2 regions of the Brenneria roseae subsp. americana genome follow, and region 1 is predicted to be linked to the other one. Evidence: predicted binding sites of a transcription regulator. Region 1 holds the regulator's gene; the other holds the start of a gene.
What was found. The regulator Fur, encoded in region 1, represses iron uptake genes when iron is present. The targets are predictions, from matches to a motif close to ATAATAATGAGAACNACTATCAA.
Positions count from the first base shown of each region.

Region 2: the regulator Fur is predicted to act here: its motif matches at 5,553-5,575, upstream of B4923_RS07890 (TonB-dependent receptor domain-containing protein).

Region 1 covers NZ_QDKJ01000004.1:317,475-325,603, forward strand. Annotated here, with positions in the region: gene ybfE (LexA regulated protein) at 1-154, shown strand, start outside; gene B4923_RS07345 (methyl-accepting chemotaxis protein) at 211-1,881, opposite strand; gene fldA (flavodoxin FldA) at 2,929-3,456, shown strand; gene fur (ferric iron uptake transcriptional regulator) at 3,782-4,231, shown strand; gene glnS (glutamine--tRNA ligase) at 4,372-6,030, opposite strand; gene nagE (N-acetylglucosamine-specific PTS transporter subunit IIBC) at 6,193-7,689, opposite strand.
Region 2 covers NZ_QDKJ01000005.1:91,370-99,498, reverse strand. Annotated here, with positions in the region: gene B4923_RS07925 (BglG family transcription antiterminator) at 1-134, shown strand, start outside; gene B4923_RS07920 (PTS sugar transporter subunit IIA) at 166-645, shown strand; gene B4923_RS07915 (PTS fructose transporter subunit IIB) at 659-973, shown strand; gene B4923_RS07910 (PTS fructose transporter subunit IIC) at 999-2,090, shown strand; gene B4923_RS07905 (class II fructose-bisphosphate aldolase) at 2,103-2,954, shown strand; gene B4923_RS07900 (ketose-bisphosphate aldolase) at 3,064-3,924, shown strand; gene B4923_RS07895 (CAP-Gly protein) at 4,294-5,334, shown strand; gene B4923_RS07890 (TonB-dependent receptor domain-containing protein) at 5,677-8,046, shown strand.

The DNA of each region.
Region 1 (8,129 bases):
ACGCGATAAAGTTCGCGGATTGCGGCGTATTGAATTAAAAATCAATAGTGAGGCAGTGGATATACTGAATAGTCTGGCGGAACAACGGAATATCAGCCGTAGCGAACTCATTGAGCAAATACTGTTGGCGCAGTTGGCCGACCAATCGTCCTGAAATATCGATTTATGAAATTTGTACAGTGTCATCCCTGACACTGAGGAAAACCAGACTCAGAATTTTTCCCAATTATCCTGGCTGGGTGGCAGCGCTTTTCTGACAGACGTAGCGGCTACCGCTTTTGGCGCCGGCGCTGAATTTGCCACTGCCCGCGACTGTGGATGTTGCTCAGACAGCTGGAATAAAGAAACCGTCTGGTTCAGCAGCGCCGCCTGTTCCTCAAGGGATTGCGCAGCGGTCGAGGCCTGTTCCACCAGCGCCGCATTCTGCTGAGTCACGCTGTCCATCTCCGCGATCGCCTGACCGACCTGCGCAATGCCTTTGCTTTGCTCTTCCGAAGCAGACGCAATTTCTCCCATGATGTCTGTTACATTCGTCACCGCCCGCACAATTTCATGCATGGTGTTACCGGCATCTTCAACCAGATTCGACCCGGTATCCACACAGCGTACCGATTCGGAAATCAGCCCTTCAATTTCCTTCGCGGCTTGTGCACTGCGCTGCGCAAGACTGCGGACTTCCCCTGCCACCACGGCAAAACCACGGCCCTGCTCACCGGCTCGTGCGGCTTCTACCGCGGCGTTAAGCGCAAGAATGTTCGTCTGGAAGGCAATGCCGTTAATCACGGTGGTAATCTCAGCAATCTTTCTCGAACTGCCAGAGATTTCCGACATGGTTTTCACCACATTTTCAACGATATCGCCACCTTTTTTCGCGGTTGTTGACGCTTGCAGCGCCAATTGGCTGGCATGGTTGGCATTTTCCGCATTCTGCTTCACTGTTGCCGTCAATTGCTCCATGCTGGCAGCGGTTTCTTCCAGCGCGGAAGCCTGCTGTTCCGTACGTGATGACAAATCGTTATTGCCAGCCGCAATCTCTGATGCGCCCTGATAAATAGAGTCTGTACTGTTGCGGATTGTGCTGACGGTATTCGCCAGACTGGTTTGCATTTCCCGCAATAGCGGAAACAATTTACCAACGCAGTTGTGGCCAAAATCGATAATCGGCTTGCCTAGCTGGCCGGAAGCAATGACGCTGAAATGGTCGCGCAGCTCGTTCAATGGACGAGTCAGACAGATCACCAGATAGCGGTCGGTCAGGAACAGCATCATCAAACCGACCACCAAACCGGTCAACAAGATATTCTGACCGATCGAGGTAATCTGTTCGAATCGAATCCCCGCCGCATCAAACTTGTCAGCGCTGGCTTTACTGAAAGCGGTCAGCGATGCGCCGAACTGCCGGCTCAGCGGCGGAACCACGTTTTTAGCCTGATCCTGATAATCATCCAACGCATTGGCGGCCGCCTTTTGGTATAGCGGATCAACGCCCTGTGTAATCAGATTACCCCAGTCACGGCTGACCGCTTGCACCAGCGCATCATCCAGACCGGCATGATCGATGGCATTAAACGCGATCAAATCAGATTTTAAAGTATTCAACGCGTTCAAAGCGGATGCCTGCTCTTTATCCGCTGAATCATTATCGCCATTGCGGCGATAATCAACCGCTCGCGCCAAACGCGTGACCATACGAAAATACTGATCGTTGCCTTGATTGACAAAGTTCGTGTTTTGCACCAGCAAACTGCTGGTCTTGGATGTCGCTGTCATCTCTTTAAAAGAGAACATGGTATAGATAGAGACACCGCCCCATAACACGCAAAAGGTGCCTAACACCCACAGCATCGCCGTTCTAATGGCGATATCTTTTAATAGTCTCATAGCTTGCTCCAAACCTAAGCATTAAAATAACAAGGATGGCTTTTTATCGTTAATCAACAGACAGTTTTCAGAAAAAACCATGTCATGAAATATGTTACATCTCCCCCAATGTTCAATTTCATTGTGTTGAAAACAAAAGGGACCACGCTGACTAATCGACAAAATTCAGAGAATATTTAGCGTTGGAGATACCTTTCTTCAATTTATTGTTCTATTCCGAGAACAATTTCATAAATTTTCAGATATATAAGAATATTAAGTATCGTAAATGCCGCTGAAGAAGGTTAGCGACACTAACCGCAGCATATGAAAAAATCCGGTCACAGACAGTACGACGATACAATGAGCGGCAACCATGGCGAAGCACAGCACAGATCACCGATGTCAGGTTGATTTTCAGGTGTCTGGCCATACCCCGAAAGATAATATTCCGATTGCCGATAAAATTTAAACTTTTCAATTTCATACGGCCATACTACATATAGCTTATCATCTTCGTCATGATGATATTTGTTTAAAAATCCAACACACATCTCATGATTTGCCGAAAATTGTCCGGCTAGTAACCTGATAACGTGACAAAATTAGCGTAAAAGACGAAAAGATAAAATCAAAATGGCATTTCATTATTCTTTAAGCAAAAAATATAACATTTTATTTTTTAGCACACCGATTTTAATATTTCATTCGCACGCTAACATTTCAATAGGATAAAGAATAAGTGGATATGAGAAATAACCGCCTGATATTTCCCATTCCCTCCTTCAACCAATTCCGCATGCCTGTGACAACCTTACCGCGCTGTGCGTCATCAACCATCCCCTCGTTTAAAGACGATGGCAGCATGATTGACATTGCCACTCGCATACCAGATTGCCTTGAATATGCGTGTGTTAACCAACGCCAAACCGAAGTGGATAAAACCTCACCCAATTTACGTATCCTTACCGATACGAGTTTCTCATGCAGGTTGTGTCTGTTATTATGAGCCGATAAGTGGGTGAGACATGGCACCATACCATTAAGAATCAAGAGGTTATTTAATTCATGGCACTGATAGGCATTTTCTTTGGCAGTGATACTGGCAATACTGAAAACATTGCCAAGACGATCCAACAGCAGCTGGGCACCGACGTTGCTGAAGTTCATGACATCGCCAAAAGCAGTAAAGAAGATCTCGAAGCTTTCGATATCCTGCTGTTGGGTATTCCGACCTGGTATTATGGTGAAGCCCAATGCGACTGGGATGACTTTTTCCCGACGCTGGAAGAGATCGATTTCACCGGCAAACTGGTTGCCCTGTTTGGCTGTGGCGATCAGGAAGATTATGCAGAATACTTCTGCGATGCCATGGGCACCATTCGTGACATCATCGAGCCACGCGGTGCGACCATTGTCGGGCACTGGCCGACAGAAGGTTATTACTTTGAAGCATCGAAAGGTCTGGCGGATGACAACCATTTCATCGGTCTGGCCATTGACGAAGATCGTCAACCTGAACTGACCAGCGAACGCGTAACGACCTGGGTTAAACAGATCAGCGAAGAGTTGAACCTGAAAGAGCTGGTTGGTTAATATTGTTTCTGGCCCTGATAGCACGATCAGGGTCAGATCAATAGGAAAAACCTTTCATAATAATTGACACATTTTTTTAACTTCCCGCCATAAACCTGTACAATAAACCCATCGGTTTTGTACGTGCATGAATGTTTCTTCATTTATCAACAACACATTGCGTCAATACCTATAATAGGTGTAGGGACAACATTGTTAACATTCCATGGTTTCCATTTTGCATGCACGGTTCTATAATTGGGACGCTATTACATTTTTTGAGCCGACCGATGTCATAGGCTAGATAGCCTCCATTGATATAAGTAAGCAACAGGACTAAATCCGCATGACTGACAATAACACCGCATTAAAGAAGGCCGGCCTGAAAGTCACTCTTCCAAGACTGAAAATTCTGGAAGTATTGCAGGACCCAGAGTGCCATCACGTCAGTGCGGAAGATTTATACAAAAAACTGATTGATATGGGCGAAGAAATTGGTCTGGCGACCGTTTATCGCGTACTTAATCAGTTTGATGATGCTGGTATTGTCACCCGCCATAATTTTGAAGGTGGTAAATCAGTTTTTGAATTGACTCAACAACATCATCATGACCATCTGATTTGCCTGGATTGTGGCAAAGTCATTGAATTCCGCGATGAATATATTGAAGCGCGTCAGCGCGAAATCGCAGAAAGACATGGTATCAAACTGACAAACCACAGTTTGTATCTGTATGGCCATTGCAGCGCAGGGGATTGCCGTGAAGACGAAACCCTGCACGATGCAAGAAGATAAATCGACCGCATAAAAAATCCGCCGGAGCGACTTTTAACGTCGCCTGCGACGGCCCGCAGGGTGACGGGCAGGATCGCCCGTCATAAAATAAAACCGCCTCGGCGGTTTTATTTTTATATTACCGGGTACTCTGTTCGGCATTAGCCGACCCAGGTATCCCGCAAGCCGGCAGTACGGTTAAACACCAGATGCTCTGCACTGGAGTAAACACGATCTGCGCAGAAATAACCTTCTCGTTCAAACTGATAGGCCTTCTCTGCTTCAGCCTGCGCCAGGCTGGCTTCGACAAATCCATAAGTAATCTTCAGTGAATCCGGGTTAATGGTGGACAGGAAATCCTCCGCCGCGGCCGGGTTCGCGACGCTGAACAAACGATCATACAGACGGAATTCTGCCGGCAACGCATGGGCTGCTGACACCCAATGAATCACCCCTTTCACTTTGCGGCCATCTGCCGGATCTTTACTTAACGTTTCAGGATCGTAGCTGCAATAAATAGCGGTGATCGTGCCCTGCTCGTCTTTCTCGATACGTTCGGCTCTGACCACGTAAGCATTACGCAGGCGAACTTCTTTACCCAGCACCAAACGTTTGTATTGCTTGTTGGCTTCTTCACGGAAGTCGGCGCGATCGATATAAATCTCACGGCTGAACGCGACCTGGCGAGTCCCCATCTCCGGCTTATTCGGATGATTTGGCATGGTAACCCACTCTTCATGGTCTGAAGGCAGGCTTTCAATAATCAGCTTCACCGGATCCAGAACCGCCATGGCACGCGGCGCATTTTCGTTCAGATCGTCGCGGATACAGGATTCCAACGCCGCCATTTCGACGTTATTATCCTGCTTGGTAATCCCGATGCGAACACAGAACTCACGGATAGACGCCGCACTATAACCGCGACGACGCAAACCAGAAATGGTTGGCATACGCGGATCGTCCCATCCCTCGACAACCTTTTCCTCGACCAGCAGATTCAACTTGCGCTTGGACATGATGGCATATTCAAGATTCAGGCGAGAAAACTCATACTGACGTGGATGGCAAGGAACCGTAATGTTGTCCAGTACCCAGTCATACAAACGACGATTATCCTGGAATTCCAACGTACACAGGGAGTGCGTCACGCCTTCCAGCGCATCGGAAATGCAGTGGGTAAAGTCATACATCGGGTAGATGCACCACTTGTTGCCGGTCTGATGATGCTCAGCGAACTTGATACGATAGAGAACCGGGTCGCGCATAACGATAAATGACGATGCCATATCAATCTTGGCACGCAGACAAGCGGTTCCTTCAGCAAAACCGCCGTTACGCATTTTTTCAAACAGAGCGAGGTTTTCCTGTACGGTACGATCGCGATAAGGGCTGTTTTTCCCTGGCGACGTCAGCGTACCGCGGTATTCCCGGATCTGTTCCGGCGTCAGTTCATCAACGTATGCCAGTCCTTTACTAATCAACTCAACCGCATACAGGTGCAACTGATCGAAATAGTCGGAAGAATAGCGAACCTCACCGCTCCATGAGAATCCCAGCCACTCTACGTCACGTTTGATCGACTCAACGTATTCAATATCTTCTTTTACCGGGTTGGTATCGTCAAAGCGCAGATTGCACTGCCCATTGTAATCGCGTGCAATGCCAAAATTCAGACAGATAGACTTCGCATGGCCAATATGCAGATAGCCGTTAGGCTCTGGCGGAAAACGCGTCTGGATATGATCATGCTTACCGGATGCCAAATCTTCATCAATAATCTGACGGATAAAGTTAGTTGGGCGGGCTTCAGCCTCACTCATGCTTGATTCCTCAAATGCTAAAACGACATATAACCGCTAATGATCCAACAAGCTACGTCGGGAAACAACCGTTAGTTTCATTTAATTATTAATGATGAAAAAAACGGGGTGAGATTGTGATCTCACCCCGTAAATTTATAGCAAACCATCACTGTGTGACGTTTATTGCTCTTTGCTGACGCTCTTCAGCGCAGAAGCAATGGATTCCGCCTGCGTCCCCACCACTATCTGAACGCTCTGCTTATTCAGGCGGATAACGCCCGCGGCACCGAGTCGTTTGGCCTGAGCTTCATCAACCAGACCGGAATCCACCACATTCAGACGCAAGCGCGTGATACAGGCGTCAATCCCAACCAGATTATCTTTACCACCAAGCGCCGCCAGATAACCACGAGCCAGTTGGTTGGAATCCTGGGCGGCGGATGTTGCAGGCGTCGTGTTGACGTTATATCCATCGGCTTCGCTGCCGCTGACGGACAGTTCACGCCCGGGCGTCAGCAGGTTGAAACGAGTGATGGTAAAGCGGAACACCAGATAGTAAACACCAAAGAACACCAGTCCCTGTGGTATCAACATATACCAATGCGTCGCCAATGGGTTACGCGACGACAGCATCATATCCACCAGACCGGCGCTGAACCCGAAACCGGCTATCCAATGCATACTGGCCGCAATGAACACGGAAATCCCGGTGAGCAACGCATGCAGGAAATACAGCACCGGCGCGACAAACATAAAGGAGAATTCGAGCGGTTCGGTGATCCCGGTGAAGAAGGAGGCAAATGCCGCCGCGATCATAATCCCGGCAACTTTGTTCTTATTCTCAGGACGCGCGCAGTGATAAATCGCCAATGCGGCACCAGGCAGACCAAACATCATAATGGGGAAGAAGCCTGCCTGATAACGTCCGGTGATCCCCACAACCGCTTTACCCGCATCGATGGACTGCTGCCCGGCAAGGAAATTCGGGATATCGTTAATCCCGGCGACATCAAACCAGAACACCGAATTCAGGGCATGATGCAAACCAACCGGAATCAACAAGCGGTTAAAGAACGCATAGATCCCTGCGCCAGCCGAGCCCAATTGCTGAATGTGTTCACCAAAGGCCACCAGCGCATTGTAAATGGCTGGCCACACATACATCAAAATGAATGCAACCAGAATCATCAGGAACGATGTCAGGATGGGAACCAGACGGCGTCCGCTGAAAAATGACAGCGCTTTCGGTAATTCAACCCGACTAAAACGGTTATACAGTTCCGCTGAAATAATACCGATCAGAATACCAATAAACTGGTTTTCAATTTTCCCGAAAGCCGCAGGCACCTGATCGACCGGGATCTTCTGAATCATGGAGACTGCCGCCGGCGAACAGAGCGTGGTCAATACCAGATAGCCGACAAAACCGGTAAGTGCGGCTGCACCGTCTTTATCTTTCGACATGCCATACGCAACGCCCACAGCGAACAGCACCGCCATATGCTCAATAATGGCCGCACCTGATTTGATAAACAGAGCCGCCAGCGCATTTTCACTCCCCCAGCCCACCGGATCTATCCAGTAGCCGACACCCATCAGGATAGCGGCGGCAGGCAGCGTCGCGACTGGTACCATCAACGCCCGCCCAACCTTTTGTAAATAGCCTAGAATACTCACCTTTTCCTCTCTTCCCCTAGGGGTAAACAAAACTGCCGGTTAGATTTGCTCACTGCCGGGTCAAACCATCGTGTATGGCTTTGGCATGGAGTGTAAGAAAAATATTTCGCTACGCAAATTAAACCCTAGCATTATGTGATAACAATCACTAAAAAATCGCATACAAAAAGTTTATACCTGAATAAAACGCCAACTTATTTCAAGACAAAAAAAAACAAGGTACACTGATACTCAGTTTTAATCCCGGCATTGAAACGCGCCAATGGCGCGATTTAGCCTAATACTTATTTTATTCCCTATCGTTCTCAAGGTGCGGTAAGGCGGCAATAAAACCCGTTCCAGGAAATCAGGATAGCCGGAGGAACGGGAAAACGCAGGAAGCCGCCATATCGGCCACTTGAAAAAAGATGACGGGATCACCCATTGAGTAAACCAGGAGA
Region 2 (8,129 bases), on a different contig from region 1:
TGGAAGAGCAGCAGATACCCATTGTTTATGTGTCCGCCTTTTTTAATGACGATGACATTAAGCGGGTTACCGAAAAAGTTATCGCCAATAAATTGCATCAGGCCGAACCTCAATGTTCCGCGGCCGATCATTAATTTCCTTAAATTTATCGATGAGGTGTGATTAATGGATATCAATAAAATACTCAATGCCAACCGCGTGAAATTAACCATGTCCGCAACCAATAAAGATGAGGCGATTAATGAACTAGCCGATCTGTTATATGCTGATGGCGCCATCACCAACAAACAGGATTTTATTCACGATGTGTGGTTGCGCGAGGCCGAAGGCTCCACCGGTTTTGAAAACCATATTGCGATCCCGCATGGAAAATCCTCAGCCGTAAAACAGACCTCGCTCGCCATTGGCCGCACGCGTCAGGATATTCCCTGGGAAACGCTGGATGGCAGTAAAGTCCGCTGCATCATTCTTTTTGCCGTGCGTCTGGAAGATCAGAACACGACACATATTCGCCTGCTGTCTCAGGTGGCCAGCGCACTGGCCGACGATGAGGTGATTGCTCAACTGTTAGACGAGTCCGATCCCCATAAAATTATCCGACTGTTTAGTCAGTATGCAGAAACAGCCCCTGTAAATCCGACATAAAACGAGGCTCAAAATGAATATTGTTTGTGTTGCCGCCTGTACGGCGGGCATTGCGCATACCTATATCGCACGAGAGAAACTCATTAAAGGAGCCCAGGCCTTAAATTACGCGATCCGAGTAGAAACCCAGGGCACCATCGGTACCGAAAATGAATTAACTGCCGATGAAATAGCCGCAGCCGATGTCGTTATTCTGGCCGTCGATATCAAAATAAAGGGAGAAGAACGATTTAAAGGTAAACCTATCGTCCGGGTAAAAACGGAAATTGTCATTAAATCTCCGGTCAAGTTTCTGGAAAAAGTCGCGGGTTCTTTAGCACGTGCCTGAATAACCATTTTTCGGGGTAACTACTATGAACACCAGAAAAAATACAGTTGGACAGGAAATAAAACGCCATCTCCTTACCGGTATTTCCTGGATGATCCCGCTGATTGTCGCCGCCGGTATCTGTATCGCGCTTGGTCAGGTGATTGGCGGCCCCAACGTGGCGGAAAAAACGGGCAGCATCGCGTGGATGCTGAACCAGATCGGCGGCTGGGGGATGGGACTGATTGTCCCGTTGATCAGCGCGGCGATTGCCTACTCGATTGCCGACCGTCCTGGTTTCGCGCCCGGCCTGATCGTGGGCTTTATCTGCGGCCAGATTCAGACCGGCTTTATTGGCGGTATCCTTGGCGGCTTTCTGGTCGGCTACATCGTGCTGCTGCTGCGTCGCTCTATCAAACTTCCCGTCTCCATGCAGGGTCTGATGCCCATCATGATCCTGCCGCTGCTCAGTACTATTATCGCGGGATTACTGATGATGACGTTTATCGGTCAGCCTATCGTCTGGCTACAGCAGGCGCTGATTCATCTGCTTGAATCCATGCAGGGCGGCTCGAAATTTCTGATGGGGGCGATTCTGGGCGCCATGGCGACGTTCGACTTCGGCGGTCCGGTGAACAAAACCATGTCGCTGTTCGCCGACGGCATGCTGGTAGACGGCATTTACGGCCCGGAAGCCGTCAAATTTGTCGGCTCCATCATTCCCCCCTTCGGCATCACGCTCTCCTTCCTGCTGACCCGTTACAAATACACCCGGGCGGAAAAAGAGGCGCTGAAAGCCGCATTTCCCATGGGCATCTGCATGATTACCGAAGGCGTAATCCCGATAGCCGCCCGCGATCTGATCAGGGTCGTCGCCAGCTGTGTCGTCGCTTCGGCTATTGCCGGCGGGCTGATCATGGTCTGGGGCGTGGAAGCGCCGGTGCCGCACGGCGGTATGTTCGTGGTCCCGCTGTTTACCAAACCGCTGATGTTCTGTCTGGCATTGGGGATCGGTACGGTTATTTGCGGCGTGATGCTATCGCTGCTCAAGAAACGCGTTACTCAGGCAGATGAAGAGTTTGATGATATCGACGATCGCACCGTCCGTGATGAAGATATTAAATTCACCCTCGAATAAACAGGAGCCGCTATGTATGCCCCAATGAAAGCCCTCATTGATGATGCGTATCAACGGCAGTATGCCGTACTCGCCATCAACTGTTTCAACCTTGAGACCGCGCGAGCGGCTATTGCCGCCGCCGAACAGCAGCAGGCGCCGCTGATCCTCAATGTCTACCAAGGGCACTGCCGGCATTTCCCGCCACACCTTGCCGTGCCGTTGGTCAGCGCGCTGGCGCAGCGGGCTGCCGTTCCGGTCGCGCTGAGTCTGGATCATGGTAAGGCGTTCGATCTGATAGGCCAGTCGTTTCGCGCCGGTTTTACCGGCCTGATGATCGATGCTTCCAGCCATCCGCTGGAAGAGAACATCCGTCAGACCCGGCAGGTGGTGCAAATGGCCGCCACCGCCGGCGTCTGTGTGGAAGGAGAGCTGGGACACATCGCCGACGCCCCGGCTTATGACCTTGATGATGCCGCCGTCAAGATGACGCAGGTGGAAGATGTCATGCCCTTTATTCGTCAGACCGGCATCGATCTGCTCGCCGTTTCGGTAGGCACCGCCCACGGGATTTATCCTCCCGGCGTAACACCACAGATTGATTTTGATCGCCTCGACGCTCTGCATCGGGAATCGCCGATTCCGCTGGCGTTGCACGGCGGCAGCGGCACCAGGGCCGATGATATCCGCCGGGTCAGCCGCCACGGCGTGGCGAAAATCAATGTCGGCGCGGCGATCTTTGAAGCAGGGAAAACGACGCTACAGCAGGCGTTGCAACCGCATCCCGAGGCTGAGCTGGCTGATTTGCTGGCCATGATGGAATCCGCCTGCCGGGAAGTGGTTTGCGACTATCTCAGTTGGTCCGGCGCCGCCGATAAAGCCTAACGCCCGACCGTAGCCCGTTTCACTGCAACCGTTTGATGTCAGACACATCAGTGAGTCCTCACTGATGCGGGAAAGCTTTACCTATCGTCCACTATCAGGGAGACAAAACATGTTGATTTCCATGCACGAAATGCTGAAACCCACCCGCGAACACCACTTTGCCATTGGCGCATTTAACGTCGCCGATAGCTGCTTTATTCGTGCCGTGGTGGAAGAGGCTGAATCAACCCATACGCCCGCTATTATTTCCATTCATCCCAGCGAGCTGGAATTCGTTACCGATACGTTCTTTGCCTATGTCCGGGAAAGAACCCTGCGCAGCCCGGTGCCCTTTGTCATTCACCTCGACCACGGCGCTTCCATTGCACACGTCCAGCGCGCGATCCAATGCGGGTTCACCTCCGTCATGATTGACGGTTCGCTCCTGCCTTACGAAGAGAACGTGGCACTGACCGCCGAAGTGGTTAAACTGGCGCACGCCGTCGGCGTTTCCGTTGAGGGTGAACTCGGCACCATTGGCGATACCGGCACCACGGTAGAAGGCGGCGTCAGTAAAGTTATTTATACCGATCCTGAACAGGCGGAGGATTTCGTCAACCGCACGGGCGTTGATACGCTGGCGGTCGCGATCGGCACCGCGCACGGCATCTACCCGAAAGACCTGAAGCCAGAGCTGCAAATGCACATTCTGCGGGATATCTCGCAGCGGCTGTCTATCCCGCTGGTATTGCACGGCGGCTCAGCGAACCCGGACGCCGAAATTGCCGAAGCCGTGACGCTCGGCGTGGGCAAAATCAACATCTCCAGCGATATGAAATACGCCTATTTTAAAAAAGCGCGTGAAATCCTCAGCCGTGAAACCTGGTGGGATCCCAACGTGATCTACCCGGAGCCCATCAACGCGGCAAAAGAAGTCATCCGCTATAAAATGGCGCTATTCGGTTCGACGGGAAAAGCCAGCCTGTATTGATCCCATCGCCGGATAACCGTTCAGGGAGCTAAGGCTCCCTGAACGGTTGATGGCCCCCCTTTACCATCACTTGATTCTTCATTCCACTGCGATAGTCCGTTTTCATCAGAAATACCGATTGTCTTATATTAATCATACTAATTGTTTTATTGGTATATTTATACCGTTCCCGCTAAAAAAAACAGTAATCATCACTGAATATGTTATTTTTATTTATTTTAACAAATTGAATTATATTAATTTTATCTTTCACAGGCCGTTTGATTGTTTACCAATCACCTTGTTTTTTCAATCGCGACTATACTTCAGCTTGCTTAATGATTTTGCCTTGAACTATGAGGCTTTGATTGCTTAAAAAAAGGGGTTGGTATGGGTATTTCGAACGAATTACATGTAGCGAAAAAAATATCATGGGGTAGCATCATTGGCGGTGTTGTAACCGTGTTAGCCGTTTCATTACTCCTCTCTACGCTCGGCACCGGTCTGGGCTTTTCGATTGTCGATCCATTGTCTGACGAGCCAGTTGACGGAGTGGGAACCACCGTCCTGATCTGGTCTGCCTTATCCATCATTGTCAGTCTGGCTGCGGGAGCGTTTGTTGCCGGGCGGTTGGCGGCGGTTGATGGCTTGATTCATGGCTTTCTTGTCTGGGCGACGTCGCTGATTGTTGCCGCCGTTTTAGGCAGCATGCTGCTTGGCGGCGCGTTGAAAGCCACCGGTCACGCGCTCGGCTCGGTAGCATCATTAACGGGTAACGCCATTTCCGGCGCGGGCTCCGCCGTTGGAGGAGGATTGCAAGGCATCGCCAGTCTGGGCAGCAAGGCGTTTGAGCAGCTTGATCTGGATACCACGCTGCAACCAGAACAGATGACCAACGAGGTGGCGCAGGCATTACGCAACAGCGATATTGAGTCATTGCATCCAGACTATATGAAAAAACAGTTGGAAGAGGCGAAAACGGAAATTGGCGCAGCGATAAAAGCCATTGCGCTCAACCCGGATAACAGCGATGACGTTATACAGAGTCTGGTCGAAAAGCTGAAAAAACGCGGGGAAGCATTAGCGCAGGACGTCGATCGTGATAGCGTAACCAAAGCGTTATCAGACCATACTTCCTTGTCGCAGGAAGAAGTGAATCAAACCGTCGATAACCTGATTGAAGCCAAGAATAAAACGGCACAGTTGGTCAATCAGCGGTTGAATGACGCCGAAGCCCGTATTGAACAAGCCAAACAGCAATATGCCGAACTGAAGCAAAAAGCCCGCGAACAGGCTGCTGCTGCCGCTTCCGCCGCCGCGCAGGCAGCGTTTTGGTCATTCTTTGCCCTGCTGATTGGCGCTATTGTCAGCGTATTCGCCGGTTTGTGGGGAGTTAAAACCAGCAACAAATACCACTTCGAGCAGGTGTAAATTCACCATCGCTGGCTGAACCCGTTTATAACCCGGTGTTGTTCGGCTTTATCGGCACAGCCAGCTTATATTAAGACAATCTGTTTACCGACAGGCTCCGTAAAAGGAGCCTGTTTTATTTTATCTCTGCCTCCGCACCAACCACCGATTACCCGCCTAAAACGTTTTATTAAGAATCATTCATCATTATTGCAACGGTTAATGATAATGCTTATCATATGATAATAGTTATCATTACCTTGTTTTTTATAATGTTATAGCTTGTTTTTCTGCCACCGCCATTGATTGCCAGCGCGTCTACCGACATCGCTGGTCGGACAGCCCATAGCAAAGAGTATCACTATGTTAACTAATAAGAATTTAAATAAAATTCTTCTCACCGGTATATTAACGGGCATCGCGTTAAACAGTGCCGCCGCCGATAGCCAGACAACCCCACAGACTAATTCAGCCAGCGAATCAGAGCCAACAGGCGACGTAATGACGGTTTATTCTCCCAAAGTGGAGAAAGAGGCAGGAACCAAGACCACCATCACCGCCAGCGATATGCAGAAAGAGGGCGGCAACGATTTCGGCACCATCATGCGCTATCAGCCGCTGATCAGCGCCACTGGCGCTGCCGGTGGTTCCGGCACCGGCAAGAGCGGTTTCGACCGCGGTGGTTATACCGGCTATAACGTGCGCGGTATGGAAGCCAACCGCGTCTCCGTTGATGTAGATGGCGTGGAACTGCCTACCGCGACCGACCGCTCCCTCGCCAGTGATACGGGACGCGCCAACCTGGGTACTTACGGCATTGGCCGCGACTATATCGACCCCTATATGTATGGTTCCGTGGGCATCGAGTCCGGCGCCACTTCCGTGACCAATAGTAACAACGCGCTGGGCGGCTCAGTTTCATTCCGTCCCAAATCTGCCGATGACTACCTCTCCGCAGACAAAACCAGCTACTTCGGCTACCAGAGCGACTATGATTCCTCCAACCGCAGCTGGCACAACGGCATCACCGCCGCCGCCGGTGATGACTACCTGCGCGGCGTAATCGTGGTCAGCCGCCGCGACGGGCAGGAAACCGAAAACAACAGCGGCACCATTGATGCCTACCCGGCCAACTGGCACTCCAACGCAATACTGGCGTCCGGCATCTGGCAGGCAACGGATACTCATCAGTTGACCGCCACACTGGACTATTATCATAAAACCAACCACACCCACTACGACACCTGGAACAGTTCCGGCAGTTCGATTATCGGCACCGCCCAGCAGAGCAGCCAGACCCGACGCTGGGGAGCCAGCCTGGCGGATCGCTGGACGCCGGAAAACAACTCATTTTTCGACGTGGTGGACAGCAAAATCTTCTATCAGAAGACACAGGCCCACGACAACACCTATATGCCCGATGCCTATTCTTCCGGTTATCCAATGCAGCTGGTCTATTCTGACTACGATACCGACACTTTCGGTGTTGAAAGCCGCGCCAGCAAAGAGTGGAATAACCACCGCTTCAGCTTCGGCCTGAATGCACGTCAGGCCAATACCAAGCGCCCGTTCACGCAGGAAGGGTCGGTAGGCAACCAGATTTCCCGTCCGCAGGCGGACAGCAGCCAACTCACGCTGGGCGCGTTCGCGCAGGATACGATCACCTGGGATCTGGGCGGTCACGACTTCTCTATAGTACCGGGGGTACGTGCGGCGTATCAGAAGTCCAAGCCTGAAAATCTGTCCAATCTGCTTGATGCCAGCAGCGTGGCTGACTCCGATGAAGTCAACAGCATGTACAGTTCCAATAGCGATACTCAAATCCTGCCGTCGCTGAGCTTCCTGTATGACATCAAACCTGACCTGATCGCTTATATCCAGTACAAGCGCGGCGCCCAGTTCCCGAACGCTGGCCAATTGTATGGCGCCTGGAACGTCGGTACCACCACGGCTTACCGTAGATACGCCATCGTCAGCAGCCCGGATCTGGAGACGGAAACCAGCAATAACTACGAGCTGGGACTGAAGGGCCAGGTGGTGGAAGGCATTACGCTGAGTGCGGCCACTTTCTATAACGACTATAAGAATTTTATTGCCTATACCCGTTATACCCGTACCGGCAACCCGGAAAAATTCACCAACGTACCAAGCCAGTTCACCACGATCTATCAGGCGGAAAACCGTGATAAGGCTTACATCTACGGCGGTGAAATCAGCGCCAAATTCAATCTTGGCACCTGGTTCGAGCAGGCGAACGGCTTCAGTACCCGACTGGCGTTCGGCTATGCGGAAGGGGCATCTAAATCCAGCTATTCAGGGGACAAATATGTTGACCTGGAAAGTGTAGCGCCGATGAAAGCCATCGTTGGCATTGCCTATGACGATCCCAGCAAGCTCTACGGCGCGGCGCTGACCGCAACCTTTAACAAGGGCAAACAGGCCACGTCCACCGATACGCGTAATAGCTATAACAACAGCGGCAGCGATCTCACCGAATCCACCACCGAATATATGCGGGTGCCCGGCTACGGTGTCGTTGACCTGACCGCTTATTACCGTGTCGCCAAAAACGTCAAGCTGAGCGGCGGCATCTACAACATTACCGATCGTAAATACTGGGATTACCTGAGTAGCCGCAATCTGGAAAATTCCACCAATCAGGACCTGAACGATCAGCAATTGGCTGTCGCGCCGGGCCGGACCTTCCAACTGGGCGTGAATGTGGATTTCTGATTCACATAAAACGCGATCTCACGTCAAACAAGGCGATGCTGATGCATCGCCAAATACAACCAGGGGTAAGAGAGCAGGTTATC